One region of the Janthinobacterium goodfellowi genome, then DNA from elsewhere that is predicted to be linked to it. Evidence: predicted binding sites of a transcription regulator. Region 1 holds the regulator's gene; the other holds the start of a gene.

The links. Region 1 encodes FliA, which starts transcription of late flagellar genes. Its sites were predicted from a motif close to CTAAAGTTTNNNNNNNNNNNGCCGNTA; they were not measured.
Region 2: ACQ4WQ_RS17545 (flagellar protein FliT) is a predicted target of FliA. The motif match lies at 4,352-4,378, and genes of this name have one in related genera.

Annotation. Positions count from the first base shown of each region.
Region 1 covers NZ_JBNYXN010000001.1:383,504-390,352, reverse strand. Annotated here, with positions in the region: gene ACQ4WQ_RS01755 (CehA/McbA family metallohydrolase domain-containing protein) at 1-953, opposite strand, end outside; gene motD (flagellar motor protein MotD) at 1,051-1,821, opposite strand; gene ACQ4WQ_RS01745 (flagellar motor protein) at 1,838-2,584, opposite strand; gene ACQ4WQ_RS01740 (RNA polymerase sigma factor FliA) at 2,566-3,297, opposite strand; gene ACQ4WQ_RS01735 (MinD/ParA family ATP-binding protein) at 3,343-4,206, opposite strand; gene flhF (flagellar biosynthesis GTPase FlhF) at 4,199-5,527, opposite strand; gene flhA (flagellar biosynthesis protein FlhA) at 5,795-6,849, opposite strand, start outside.
Region 2 covers NZ_JBNYXN010000004.1:355,043-361,891, reverse strand. Annotated here, with positions in the region: gene ACQ4WQ_RS17570 (S9 family peptidase) at 1-57, shown strand, start outside; gene ACQ4WQ_RS17565 (CsbD family protein) at 130-315, opposite strand; gene ACQ4WQ_RS17560 (class I SAM-dependent methyltransferase) at 490-1,122, opposite strand; gene ACQ4WQ_RS17555 (M13 family metallopeptidase) at 1,190-3,259, opposite strand; gene ACQ4WQ_RS17550 (HDOD domain-containing protein) at 3,415-4,242, shown strand; gene ACQ4WQ_RS17545 (flagellar protein FliT) at 4,422-4,718, shown strand; gene ACQ4WQ_RS17540 (type IV pilus assembly protein FimV) at 5,137-6,252, opposite strand; gene fumC (class II fumarate hydratase) at 6,425-6,849, shown strand, end outside.

The sequences.
Region 1 (6,849 bases):
TAGCCGCTGCTGTTGCCGCCGACGATCTTGAAGTGGGTATCCGAATCGGTCAGGTTCCAGATGCGGCGCCCCTCGCCCAGCAGCGCATCCCATGGCCCGCCCAGCTTGGCCACCACGTAGTCGACGCCGCCATACACGCGCAGCAGCGCATTGTCGTCCGTGTAGGCGGCCGTGTAGCCGCCCCGGTCCGGTTCCATCTGGTTGCCGACCATGCCTTCGATGGCGAACATGATGTTCGGCGCGGCATCATTGAAGGCACGCAAGTCGGCGATGCTGTAGCTGCCCTTGTTGCGCGACGGGTGGTTGATGACGGCGTAGCTGGTTTCCGGGTAATTCTGTTTCAGCCAGTTGATCGCTTGCAGCGCATCGGCAGCCGTCTTGTTGTAGCGGGTGTCGCCGTATTTCGCTTTCCATGCCGCGACGTCGGCGGCGTCGAACATGGCCGCGTCGCGCGTGGTAAACAGGTATTCGAACTCCTTCATGCCGCGCGTGCTGGCGACCAGTTTGTCCGCCCCTTCGAACAGGCCGACGCCGATGTGATCATGGGTCGGCATGTCCCACTCGAAGCCCGAGAAAATCAGCTTATCGGCATAGCTGCCGCCCGCCTGCAGGGCCTGCACGCGCGGGATTTCATAACGCTCGGCGCCGATGGACATGGGAACCGGCACCGGCAGTGGTGCGCCCAGTGCATCGCGCGTGGAGACGCGCAAATGGTTCGACAGCGCCATCCAGTCGAGGCCATACGTGGTAAAGGCCTTGGCCAGCACCTTGTCCAAGGTCTGGCTGACGTCGGCGTCGGCCGATTGGGTGGTATGGGTGTGCAGGTCGCCGGCGATCCAGCGGCCGGCGGGGAGCGGCGGCACGCTGCCGGCCGGGTCGCTATCGCCGCCGCAGGCGGCGACACTCAACACGATGGCGATGGCCGAAGCAAGCAATGTTCTGGAAGAAGGCATGGGATGACCTGGAAGCTGAAAGAAGGGCGACAGCCTAGCATTCCAGTATGACCAGCAAATGACATGGTCCAGGCCCCGCCGGCCCGAAAAGCCCGTCCTAGTTGGCCGGCGGCGCCGTCGGCACTTCCGTCACCGTCTCGGGGATGCCGGACAAGATCGTCACGGCGACCCGGCGGTTGCGCGCCCGTCCTTCCGGCGTGGCGTTGGGTGCCACGGGGATGTTGTCGGCGTGGCCCACGGCCGTCAGGCGCGACGCCTTGACGCCGCTGGCGATGAACAGGCGCACCACGGCGCTGGCGCGCGCGGCAGACAATTCCCAGTTCGAGGCGAAGTTCGAATTGCTGATCGGCTGCACGTCCGTATGCCCTTCCACCTGCACGTCGTGCGTGTCGTCCTTGAGCAGCACGGCGACGGCGCGCAGGGCCTGGTCCGATTCCGCCGTCAGGCGCGCCGCGCCCGGGTCGAACAGCACGCTGGCATTGATTTCCACGCTCACGCCGCGGCTCGTCTGCGTCACGCGGACCTTGCCTTCCTTGACCAGCGGCGCCAGCGTGGACGTGAGGTCCTGCGCCAGGCGCGTCATGTGTTCGCGCTCGCGGCGGATGGCTTCCGTGCGGCGTTTCAGGGCGGGGTTCGGCAGCGGGATCGCTTGCGGCGCTTCCATGATGATGGGCGGCGCGCCCTTTTCCAGGCTGAAGGCCTGGCCGATGGCGCTCTGGAAGACGCGGTATTTGCCTTCATTGACTTGCGAGATCGCATACATGACGACGAAAAACGCGAACAGCAAAGTGATGAAGTCGGCGTACGAGATCAGCCAGCGGTCCTGGTTGTCCGGTTCCTCGTCATACTTCCTGCGCGCGCGCCGCATCATGGTCAGTGCTCGCTCAGTGCTCGTGAAGCAGGCTGGAGACGCGCTCTTCGATGATGCGCGTGTGGTCGCCCGTGGCGATGTCGTACAGCACGGCGGCCGTGATTTCATACTGCACCACGCGGCGCGAGACGATGGCCTTGAGTTTATTGGCCACCGGCAGGAACAGCAGATTGGCCAGGCCCACGCCATAAATCGTCGAGACGAAGGCCACGGCGATGCCGCTGCCCAGTTTGCTCGGGTCGGTGAGGTTTTCCATCACGTGGATCAGGCCCAGCACGGCACCGAGGATGCCGATGGTGGGCGAATAGCCGGCCGCCGATTCCCACACCTTGACGGCCTGGCGCTCGGCCATTTCGTAGGCGGAGATTTCCACGTCGAGCAGCTGGCGCAGCTTGTCGGGCGCGATGCCGTCGACGATCATGCGCAAGCCCTTGGCGTTGAAGCGATCAGCCGTGTTTTCCATCAGCCGCTCGAGCGCCAGCGGGCCGTCGCGGCGCGCCGTCAGGCTCCACTGCCCGATGTCGCGCGCCAGCGCGGCGCGCGTGTCGGCCGGCGGCAGGAAGACCCAGCGCAGCATTTCCAGGCCGCGCACGAAGGTGCGCAGCCGCGTCTGCAGCAGCACGGCGCCGAAGGTGCCGATGATGACGATGGCAAAGGCGGCCGGCTGCAGAAGGGAGGCCATCTTGCCGCCTTCCAGTGCCTGGCCGACCAGCAGGCCCGCCAGCGCCAGCGCCAGCCCGATTACGCTGGACCAGTCCACGCCTGCTCCCTCAAGGTTGCGCGCAGGCGCGCGACGGCCTGGGTATGCAGCTGCGAGACGCGCGATTCGGATACGCCCATCACCGCGCCGATCTCCTTCAGGTTCAGCTCTTCTTCGTAATACAGGCCCATGAGTATTTTCTCGCGTGGCGGCAGCGCGTCGATGGCATCGATCACGGATTGCCGGAAATCGGTATCGAGCAGGGAACGCAAGGGGTCGCTGTCCTCGTCCACGCAGTGGCGGTCGAGGAAGCTGTCATTGCCGTCCGGGTCATGAAAGTCTTCGTAGTACACCAGTTGGTGGCCGCCGCCGTCGCCCAGCATTTCCTGGTAGTCGGCCAGCGACATTTTCAGCAGCTTCGCCACTTCCGACTCCGTCGGCGGATGGCCGAGGCGCTGCTGCAAGGTGCTCATCGCCTCTTCGATCTTGCGCATGTTCTGGCGCATGCTGCGCGGCAGCCAGTCGCTGGTGCGCAATTCGTCGAGCATGGCGCCGCGGATGCGCAGCACGGCATACGTCTCGAACTGCGCGCCATGCGTCTCTTCATAGCGGGTAATGGCATCGAGCAGGCCGATCATGCCGGCCTGGATCAGGTCATCGACCTCGACCGAAGGCGGCAATTTCGCCTTCATATGGTGCGCCAGACGCTTCACCAGCGGAATGTGCTCCGTCAGCAAATAGTCCTTGTTCGATTTCCCTTTGACCGTGTACATAGGCTGCTTATTGTTTTCTCGTCTTATCTGGTGCTACGGTTGGTGTCAGGCGCTGAACTGGTGCGGGCTCCCCGTCTGGTACAAGGTGCCGCCAAGCACCGGCGCCGCCGAACGGGCCAGCCGCTCGGCCAGTCCGCGAAACGCCACCGAGGCGCCCGCCAGCGGAAACGCATCGACCACGCTGCGGCCCAGCCGCGCCGCGCGGTGCAGATATTCATCGGCAGGCACCGAACCCATCGAGGTCAGCTTCACGGCCAGGTAGCGGCTCGCCGCCTGTGCCATATTATCGTATACCACTTTTGCCTCGGATTCGGAAGCGCCGGTGACGAGAATGCCGAACGGACGGCGTCCCAGTTCCTGGCTCAGGCGCTTGATCAGGCAGTACGCCGCCTTGATCGAAGTGGCGCTGGTCGACACTTGCACCACGATATCCGACGAAGCCATCAGCGGCACGGGGAAGCAATCGCCCTCGTCGGCCACGACGCCGTCGACCAGCACGATGCCGCTCTGGCGCGCCAGCACCTCGAAAGTCTTGCCCAGGCGGCGCAATTCATCCTCGCCCGCATAGTCCATGCTGTCCATCAGGTGGTTGCGCGCGCCCAGGCTGGCCACGCCGAAGCCTTGCGGCACCTGGTGGATGACCTGATTCAAGCCGCACTGCTGGCGCGCCACGTCGCGCAGGCTGGCGCCGTGCGCCAGTCCCAGCCGTGCAGCCACGCCGTCGCTGCCGCCGCTGGCGTCGAGCAGCAGCACGTCATTGCCGCCATAGGCGAGCGAAGCGCCCAGGTTGACCAGCATGGCGCCCTTGTCGTCCTGCGGCGTGGCCGAGAGGAACGTCATGACGCGCGGCTGCGGGCCGGCCAGCATGCGGCGCAAGCCTTCGGCCTGGTCGAAATCGAAATTAGCCAAGGTGCACCCCGCGCGCTTCATTATTGCGGGCGGCCGCCTGCGCCATCAGCAGCGGCAGTTCGGCATCGGAAAACTGCGTCGCCGCCGAGTCGCGCTTGAGCTTGAAGGCGCGGTCGATCAGGTAGCCGCGGTCGGCCAGGTACAGGTCTTCCGGCACGCGCTGGCCGTTCGACACATAAAACAGGTTCAGCTTCTGGCGGATCACCACGTCGAGCACGTTGCCGATCGACGCCGCTTCATCGAGCTTGGTCATGATGCAGCCGGCTAGGCCGCTGCCCTGGTAGGCGCGCACCACTTCGTTCAGCGTTTCCTGCGTCGCCGTCGAGTTCAGGCACAGCAAACGCTTCACGTCGGCGCCGGCGCCCGACAGCATGGCCACCTGTTCCGTCACCATCTGGTCGCGCTGGCTCACGCCCACGGTATCGATCAGCACCGTGTGCTTGTTCTTGAGTTCCTTCAGGGCGATGCGCAAGTCCGCCTCATCCTTCACCGAATGCACCATCACGCCGAGGATCTTGCCGTAGATGCGCAGCTGTTCGTGCGCGCCGATACGGTAGGCATCCGTGGTGATCAGGGCCAGCTTTTCCGGGCCGTGGCGCATCACGCAACGGGCCGCCAGCTTGGCCGTGCTGGTGGTCTTGCCGACGCCGGTCGGGCCGACCAGCGCGAATACGCCGCCCTGCTCCAGCATGGCGTCTTCATTGGCGACCGTGTTCAGGTTGCGGCTCAGGACCGTCTTGATCCAGCGCATGCTTTGCGCACCGTCGAGGCCGGCGGGCAGCTTGTCGATCAGGTAGCGCGCCAGGCTGGCCGAGAAGCCGGCGGCCAGCATTTCGCGCAGCACGACGGCTTTTTGCGGCTCGCGCTGCTGCGTCGAGCCCCACGAGATTTCCGCCAGCTGGGTTTCCATCATGCCGCGCATGGCACGGATTTCATTCATCATGCCGCTCATCTCGGCGGCGGCGTTTTCCTTGACGTGCGCCAGCGCGCTGGCCATCATCTGCTGCATGCGGGCCATGTCCACTGGCTCGCCGGCTGCCTGGCGCGGTGCGGCAGGACGTGGCGCGGCCGGGCGCTGGGCCGGGGCGGCCGGACGCTGCGGCGTGGCGAACTGGGTCTGCAACTGGGGACGGGGCTGGGCCATTTCGGACGCGGCCGGCGGCGACGCCAGCGAAGCGGCATCGTCATTGGCCAGCGCGAGGATTTCCACCACGCCATCGGCCTGACGGTTCGACAGGATCACGGCATCGGGGCCCAATGCTTCGCGCACCTTGCGCAGCGCATCGCGCGACGAGGCACCCGTAAATTTCTTCACATTCATGACCGGCCTCCCAAGGCGGGGGTGGCGCAATATTGGCTGAACTGTGTGACCATCATCGACTCCTGTTGCTTGGGTGCTGTCTTCCTCATGGACACAGATCACCCGGACAGTTTCCATTATTAGCGATGCTTGCAGGAAATGATCGAAGGAACAGGACGGGAAAGTACCCGTTATTCAGTTTGCCGGCAGGAAATTACGCTTTTTTTTAACCCAAAGCAAAAACCGGGGTCGAACCCTCAGGGTTCGCCCCCAGCCCTTTGCATGGGTTTATTGCGCGCCCACCAGACTGGTGACGCGGATCGTCTTGGTTTCCGGCACTTCCGCATGCGACAGCACTTTGAGCTGCGGCAAGGCGCGGCGCAGGAAACGCGACAGCAGGGCGCGCAGCGGCGCCGGCACCAGCAGCACGGGCGTCAGGCCCAGCGCTTCCTGCTGCTGCGCGGCCAGACCCGCCTGGTGGGCGATGGTGTCGGCCAGGCCCGGCTCGATGCCGGCGCCGTCGCCGCCATTGCCCATCGCCTGCATCAGCAGGCGCTCCAGGCGGCTGTCGAGGGTCATCACGGACAGTTCGGCCGCGCCGGGGAACAGTTGCTGCACGATGGCGCGGCCCAGGGCCACGCGCACCAGCGCCGTGAGGTCGTTCGGATCTTGCGTCTGCACCGTATGCTCGGCCAGGGTTTCGATGATGGTGCGCATGTCTCGGATGTGCACGCCTTCGGCCAGCAGGTTCTGCAGCACCTTCTGCAGGGTGGACAGCGACAGCATCTTCGGCACCAGGTCTTCCACCAGGCGCGGCGACTCCTTGCCCAGGTGGTCGAGCAGCGACTGCACCTCGGCGCGGCCCAGCAGTTCCGACGCGTGCGAGGTAATCAAATGGTTCAGGTGCGTGGCCACCACGGTGCCCGCATCGACGACCGTGTAGCCCATCGACTGGGCCTGGTCGCGCAAGCTGGCGTCGATCCAGGTGGCGGGCAAGCCGAAGGCCGGGTCGTTCGTGGCCAGGCCCGGCAAGGTGCCGCTGGCCATGCCGGGATTGATCGCCAGGAACTGGCCGTTGAACGCTTCGCCCACGCCCACTTCCACGCCCTTGAGCGTGATGCGGTAGGCGGACGGTTTCAATTCCAGGTTGTCGCGGATATGCACGGGCGGCGCCAGGAAACCCACTTCCTGGGCAAATTTCTTGCGGATGCCTTTGATGCGCTTGAGCAATTCGCCTCCCTGCGTCTTGTCGACCAGGGGAATCAAACGGTAGCCCACTTCCAGGCCCAGGGTATCAACGGGCATGATGTCTTGCCAGCTGGCCTCTTCCTGCTCGGGCGCCA
Region 2 (6,849 bases), on a different contig from region 1:
CACGTGTACAAGAAAATCGAGCTGTTCTTCAAGCAAAACCTGGGCGTAGCGAAGTAAAGCGCGCCCACAAATAAAAACCGCCGCCTGTCTCGCGACAGGCGGCGGTTTTTTTATTGAGCGTACGTCAGCTTAAGGTTTGCGCGTAACGGTCTCGACCGCATCCTTGACGTCGCCGACCTTCTTCTGCACTTTGCCTTCGACCTGGTTTGCCAGGCCCTTGGCTTGCTGTTCTTCGCTGCCGACGACTTTGCCAGCGGCTTCCTGGATTTTACCGCCGACTTCCTTCAGTTTACCTTCGACTTGATCTTTGTTCATGATGGATCCTCACTGTAGTTGGTACATCTGTTGTCCAGCCCCAAAGGACCGGTACTGCGGCTCACACGCTGTTGCAACTGCTTGCTGCGTGTCGATGTATCCATAGTACGCCCGAGGCCGCAAAAACTATGTACGGTTCCTAACACATGCCCAAATTCATACAAAATGCATCCATCAGGCTGGCTTGCGCCACACGGTGGCCAGCCACGGCTGCTGTTCGCGCGGCAAGCCCGGTGGACGGTAGTACTGCTCGACGAGGGTAAAACCGGCCGCCTGCACGTACGCGGCCCAGCTCGCTTCGTCGTGGTAGCTGCCGTAGCGCGCGCCATTCCAGCCTTCCTGGTTCTGCCCGCGCGGATTCGAGCTGAACAGCACGCCGCCCGGTTTCAGGCACGCGTACAAAGCGCGCAGCACGCCGGGCAAGGCGGCGCTGGGCACGTGGAACAACACGGCATTGGCGAACACGCCGTCGAAGTGCGCAGCCGGCAGGTCGAGGTCGACGAAATCCTGCTGCCACACGGTGCAGCCGCTGTAGGCGCGCGCCATCTCGACGAAACGGGGGCAGCCATCGACGCCCGTCGCGTGGTGGCCCAGGGCCGTGAACGCCTTCAGGTCGCGGCCGGGGCCGCAGCCCAGGTCGAGGATGGCCAGCGGCGCCGGCTTGCCGATGGCGTTCAGCAGCGCGCCGATATTCTGGCTGACGTCGTGGTCGCGCGTGCCTTCGAAAAACTGCTCGGCGCTGGCGTCGTAATGGGCCAGGGTGCGGCCCGTGATGGCGTGGATGGGATCTTGCGGGGTTGGCTTCATGGCGCTCCAATCTGTAATCACGCCATTTTACGGTGCCGGCGCGCTGCGCGTCCGGCACCGTCAATGACTACCAGACGCGCACGCGCTGTTCCGGTGCCAGGTACAGCTGCTGCCCCGGCTGGACGTCGAAGGCCGGATACCAGGCGTCGAGGTTGCGCACGGTGGCGGCGCGGTATTGCGCCGGCGCATGGCCATCCGTGAGGATTTGCTGGCGCGCCGCCGCTTCGCGCGCCTTGCTGCGCCAGCTGACGCCATAGCCGATGAAGAATTCGCGGTCCGCCGCGGGCTGCGCCGGCTTGCCCTGCTGCGACAGGGTGAACGCGTCATGCGCGGCCGCCACGCCGGCCAGGTCGGCCAGGTTTTCGCTCAGGGTCAGCTGGCCATTCACGGCCAGGTCGGGGAACGGTTTGTAGGCCGCGAACTGTTCCACCAATTGCTTGGATGCCGCCTGGAAATGCGCCAGGTCGGCCGGCGTCCACCAGTCGCGCAGCTTGCCCTGGGCGTCGAACTGGGCGCCCTGGTCGTCGAAGCTATGGCTGATCTCATGGCCGATGGTGGCGCCGATGCCGCCATAGTTGGCCGCATCGGATGCTTGCGGGTCAAAGAATGGCGGCTGCAGGATGGCGGCGGGAAAATTGAGCGCATTTTGCAGCGGCAGGTTGACGGCGTTGACCAGCTGCGCCGGCATGGCCCAGGCCTTGCGGTCGGGCGACTGACCCAGCTTGGCCAGTTCCTGCCGGTAATGAAACTGTTCCGCCCGCTGCACATTGCCCAGCGCATCGCCGCGCACCACGCGCAAGCCCGCATAGTTTTCCCAGCGTTCCGGGTAGCCCACGCCCACATACAGGGTCTTGAGTTTTTCCTGCGCCTGCGCCTTGGTGGCCGGCGCCATCCAGTCCAGCTTGTCGATGCGGCGCGAGAAGGCGGCGACGATATTCGTCACCATGTCTTGCACGCGGGCTTTCGATTCAGGCGGGAAATAGCGTTCCACGTACAGCTTGCCGACGGCGTCGCTGAGGGCCGCATTCGTCGCGGCCAGCGCCCGCTTGCTGCGCAGCGACTGCTGCGGCGTACCGCTCAGGACGCTGCCATAGAAGGCGAAGCGCTGGTCGGCGGCCGCCTTCGGCAAGATGGTGCTGAAATGGTTGATCGCGTGGAAGGCGAGGAAATCTTTCCAGGTGGTCAGCGGCACGCTTGCCACCAGGGCGGCGCTGCCCGTCATGGCCGTCGGATGCCAGACGATGAAATCCGTCTGCTGGCCCAGCCCTGCCGCCTGGAAGAACACTTTCCAGTCGAGCCCCGGCGCCTTGCTGGCGAAGTCGGCGGCGCGCCAGGCGTTGTTGCCCTTGGCCACATCGGCCGAATCCTCGCGGCTGGCGTGACTGGCGGCAATTTGCTGTTCCAGCGCAAACACGCGCGCGGCGCGGGCCGGCGCATCGCGGTAGCCGGCCTGCTGGAGCATGGCGGCGATATGCGCCTGGTAGCCCGCGCGCAAGCCCTGCATGCGCGCGCTGTCGCTCTGATAGAACGCGCGGTCGGGCAAGCCCAGTCCGCCCTGCAGCAGGTAGGCCACATTGCGCGTGGTGTCGTTCAAGTCTTGCGCCACCCACAGGCCGAACAGGTTTTCCGTATAAAAATTGGTGGAATTGAGCGGATCGACGTCGGCGCGCAGGCTCTCGCCCAGCGCGCGGGCCAGCCCCGCCCGGTCGCGTATGCCATCGATCTTCTTGAGCAGCGGCTTGATCGGCGCCCAGCCTTTCGCTTCGATAGCCGCTTCATCCATCCAGGAGCGGTAAAAATCGCTGACCTGGCGCGCCGATGCATCGGCCTGTGGCGCCGCCGCCAGACCTTCGACAAGGCCGATGATGCGCTCGTTGGTGGCGTTGGCGAGGATGGCGAACGAGCCCCAGCTGCTGCGGTCGGCGGGAATCTCCGTGCTGCGCAGCCAGTCGCCATTCACGTAATCGTAGAAGTCGTCGCCGGGCAAGGCCTTCGCGGCAGCGGGGACGCCGGCGCTGGCGGCCGCTTGCTGGCCATGCGCCTGGGCAGGCAAACCGGTCAGCGAGACGCCGGCCAGGGCGAGGATGATGGCAGCCTGGACTGGCGTCCGGGACCAGGAAAAACGCAAACCGTGCATGGCGATCCTTTCGATGTAATAGCCAAAATCATACCCTGAAAACCCTGCCTTTTTAGGTGAAAAACCGTCCCCTAACTTTTTTGCATGCGGACAAAAAAATCGGCATATAGTTGCACGAGTGCACGCCGTACCGCGCGAACGCCAAGGAGATTGCCATGCAACTGGAAGCGCTGTTCCAGCATCCCCACGCCCTGCCTGCCGCCCCGAAGATCGTCGATGAACTGGTGCGCAGTTTCGACAACCCCGCCATCGCCACCGAAGACATCGCGCGCCAGCTGGGAGCGGACCCGGCCTTGAGCGCCAAGCTGCTGCGGCTGGCCAACTCGGCCTATTACCACGTCTCGCGCAGCATCGGCACGGTGGAAGACGCCGTGCTGATGCTCGGTTTTGTGACCGTGCGCACGCTCGTCATCAGCTCGGCCCTGGTCAGCGGTTTCAAGGCCGTGCCGGGCCTGCATTTGCCGCAATTCTGGCGCTACAGTCTGCACAGCGCCGTGTCGGCCCGCTGGATCGCGAAGCAGACGGGCGACAACCAGGACCTGGCATTCACCATCGGCATGATGCATGCGATCGGGCAACTGGTGATCCACGCCGCCATGCCCGAGCAAGCCATGCAGCTCGACAAGATTGCCCCGCCGCTCGACGCGCGCCGGCTCGACGCGGAACGGGTATCGCTGGGCTACGATTATGCGCAGGTGGGCGCCGAACTGGCGCGCCGCTGGAAGTTTCCGCCCGCCTTTGCCGAGGCCATCGCCGCCTTTCCCGATCCGCTGGCCAAGCCACCGTTGAACCGCCTGGCCGCCATCATCCACCTGGCCGCCTGGCGCGCGCGCATCGAGGAAAATACCTTGAGCAATGAAGAAATCATCGCCTGCTATCCCAACGAGGTGGCCGAAGCGCTCGGCTTGCCGCCGTCCGTGCTGGTCGACAGGATGCCGCCGCCGGCCGAACTGAGTGCCGGACTGGAAGAACTCGTCAAATAATTCCACCGCTGCCGACAGCGCCACCCCGGCATCCATGGGGGTTTGCGGACGATGCCGACGGCCAGCCAGAAAACGCCCAAATTATTTTCACTTTTTTTTCAAAAACACCCTCAAGTTCCCGTTGGACCCGCCGTTAATCTAGACAAGCGGTAATCCATTCACTAGTTACGGGTGTGCTCATGACCTCCAACGACGTTCTCTCGATGTATGAAAATATTGCAGGAATGACCAATAAAATGGTCGTGGCCGCACGTTCGAGCGACTGGAATGACTTGGATGCCCTGGAAAACCAGTGCGCCAGCGCCGCCAGCGCAACCATGGCGGGCAAGGTACCTGCCCTGGCCGGCGCCTCGCGCCTGCGCAAGATCGACTTGCTCAAGCAAATCCTGGCCAATGACCGCGAAATCCGCGCCATCACGGAACCATGGATGACGCAGCTGTCGAACGCCATGCCAGGTTCGCGCGCCCGCATGTAAGAAGCTTGCCGCGCCAGAAACGACAAAAGCACCCGCGGGTGCTTTTTTTACGTCTATCACCCTGACATCGAGCGCGCCATCTGCGGCGCTCAAAAAGCAAGGTGGGGAATGTGGAAGGCGAGCCCCAGGTATCTCCTGGCGTCGCCTCGCTGCCGGTTGCATCCGGCGTTCGCGAGCACATCGTCGGCATCGCAAACCGCTTCCAGACCCAGGCGTTTATGCAACGCTACACCTGGTTTACCGCGCCACACTATCGTTGGTGACTGCGCCAGGCTGGGGCTGTTTTGTCGTAGAGCAAGTCCACTGAATTAATCATATCACCATCTTTAAAAAATAGGCAACGTGATTGGCAAGCGTTTCCATGTATTTTTTTAATATCTTTTTTTATATCAAATTATAGAGCGGCCTTGCAACAGCATTAACGCGAGAACGGCTCCGCTTCCGGCGCGGCCGCTTCCTCCTCCACCGCCTCCGTCAGCACGGGCACATCCTTCTTCCTGCGGCCGAACGGCTTGCGCAGCAAGACCCAGTATTTCGACGGCGCACCCGGCTCCGCCGCTTGCCTGCGCTTGCGTACGGCATACACGATGAACGCCGTCAGCAGCAGGAAAGCCAGCGTGCCGATGCCGAGCCACAGCAAGCCGCTGCCGCCCGATTTCTTTTCCTTGTCGGCTGCCGGCGCCGCATGCAGGGGTTTGGGCTTGGCATGGGGCGCTTCCGCCACGGCTGGCGCGGCAGCGGGCGGCACGGCGGCGGCGGGCAAGGCCAGCGCCTGTTGCAAGACGCCGATCTTGCCTTCCAGCTCGCCGAGCTTTTCATTCAGGGCCGTATTTTTCTCGTCCAGCGCCATGCACGCTGCCGCCTGCCCCGCATCCGCCTGCGGCGCACAGGCGGCCACGGGCGCCGCGGCGCGGCGCGGCAGCGCCGGGGCGGCCAGTTTGGGTGCGGCGGGCGGCGGCACGAACACGCGCGCCGGACGCACGAGGCCCTCGGCCCGCGCGCGGGCCGCCAGCGCGGCGGCGTCGGGCGACGGCGCGACGGATACGGCGCGTGGCAACGGCACAGGCGTGGAGACAGGCGCGGGCACCGGAATAGCTGGCCTGGCTGGCGCACTGACGGGCACGGCGGCGGGCGGCGCCGGCGTCAGCCACAAGGTGCCCAGGCGCACGATGGCGCCATTGCCATTACCCAGCAATAAATACAGGTGCACATGGCCCGCCTGGATCGCTTGCCGCGTGGCCACGCGCACATAGTGGCGTCCACCGCGCTCAAACGGGCTGATCGTCAAGGTTTGCAGCGCCGGGTCCATGCCGATGCCGCCGCCCCGGTACACATCGGGCGAGGCCAGGCGCACGGCCACGCCGTTGACCTCATCGGGCGCCAGGGCCGTCAGTTCGAGCTCGGCCAGCAGAGGCTGGCCCACGTGCGACTGCACCGCCATCTCGCCCAGTTCGGCCGCCATGACGGGCGGCAAGGCCAGGCTGGCGGCGGCGCACGCGATCAGGGACCAACGGGGAAGGATACTGCTCTGCATGGACTGATCGCTTTGATAACAGGATAAATAATGGGGACTCGCCTGTCTTTAACGGCAGGAAATCGCAAAAATATAGATGGGTCAGGGCAAAAATGATGCAATACAGCATCATCCTGTGCCTTTTTTGCGCCTGGAGTACACTCGATCCACCTCCATCGATGAAAGGGATGCCATGAGTAGCAGAATCGAACGCGACAGTTTCGGCCCGATCGACGTACCCGCCGACCGGCTATGGGGAGCGCAAACGCAGCGCTCGCTCGAGCACTTCCATATCTCTACGGAAAAGATGCCGCCCGAACTGATCGCCGCCCTGGCCACCGTCAAGCGCGCGGCCGCCCACGTCAACCTGGACCTGGGATTACTGGATGGCAAGAAAGCCATCGCCATCACGCAGGCGGCCGACGAAGTGCTGGCCGGCAAGCATGATGCAGAATTCCCGCTGGCTGTCTGGCAGACGGGGTCCGGCACGCAAAGCAATATGAACATGAACGAAGTGCTGGCCAACCGCGGCTCCGAGCTGATCGGCGGCTTGCGGGGCGCCGAGCGCCTGCTGCACCCGAACGACGACGTCAACCTGGGCCAGTCCTCGAACGACAT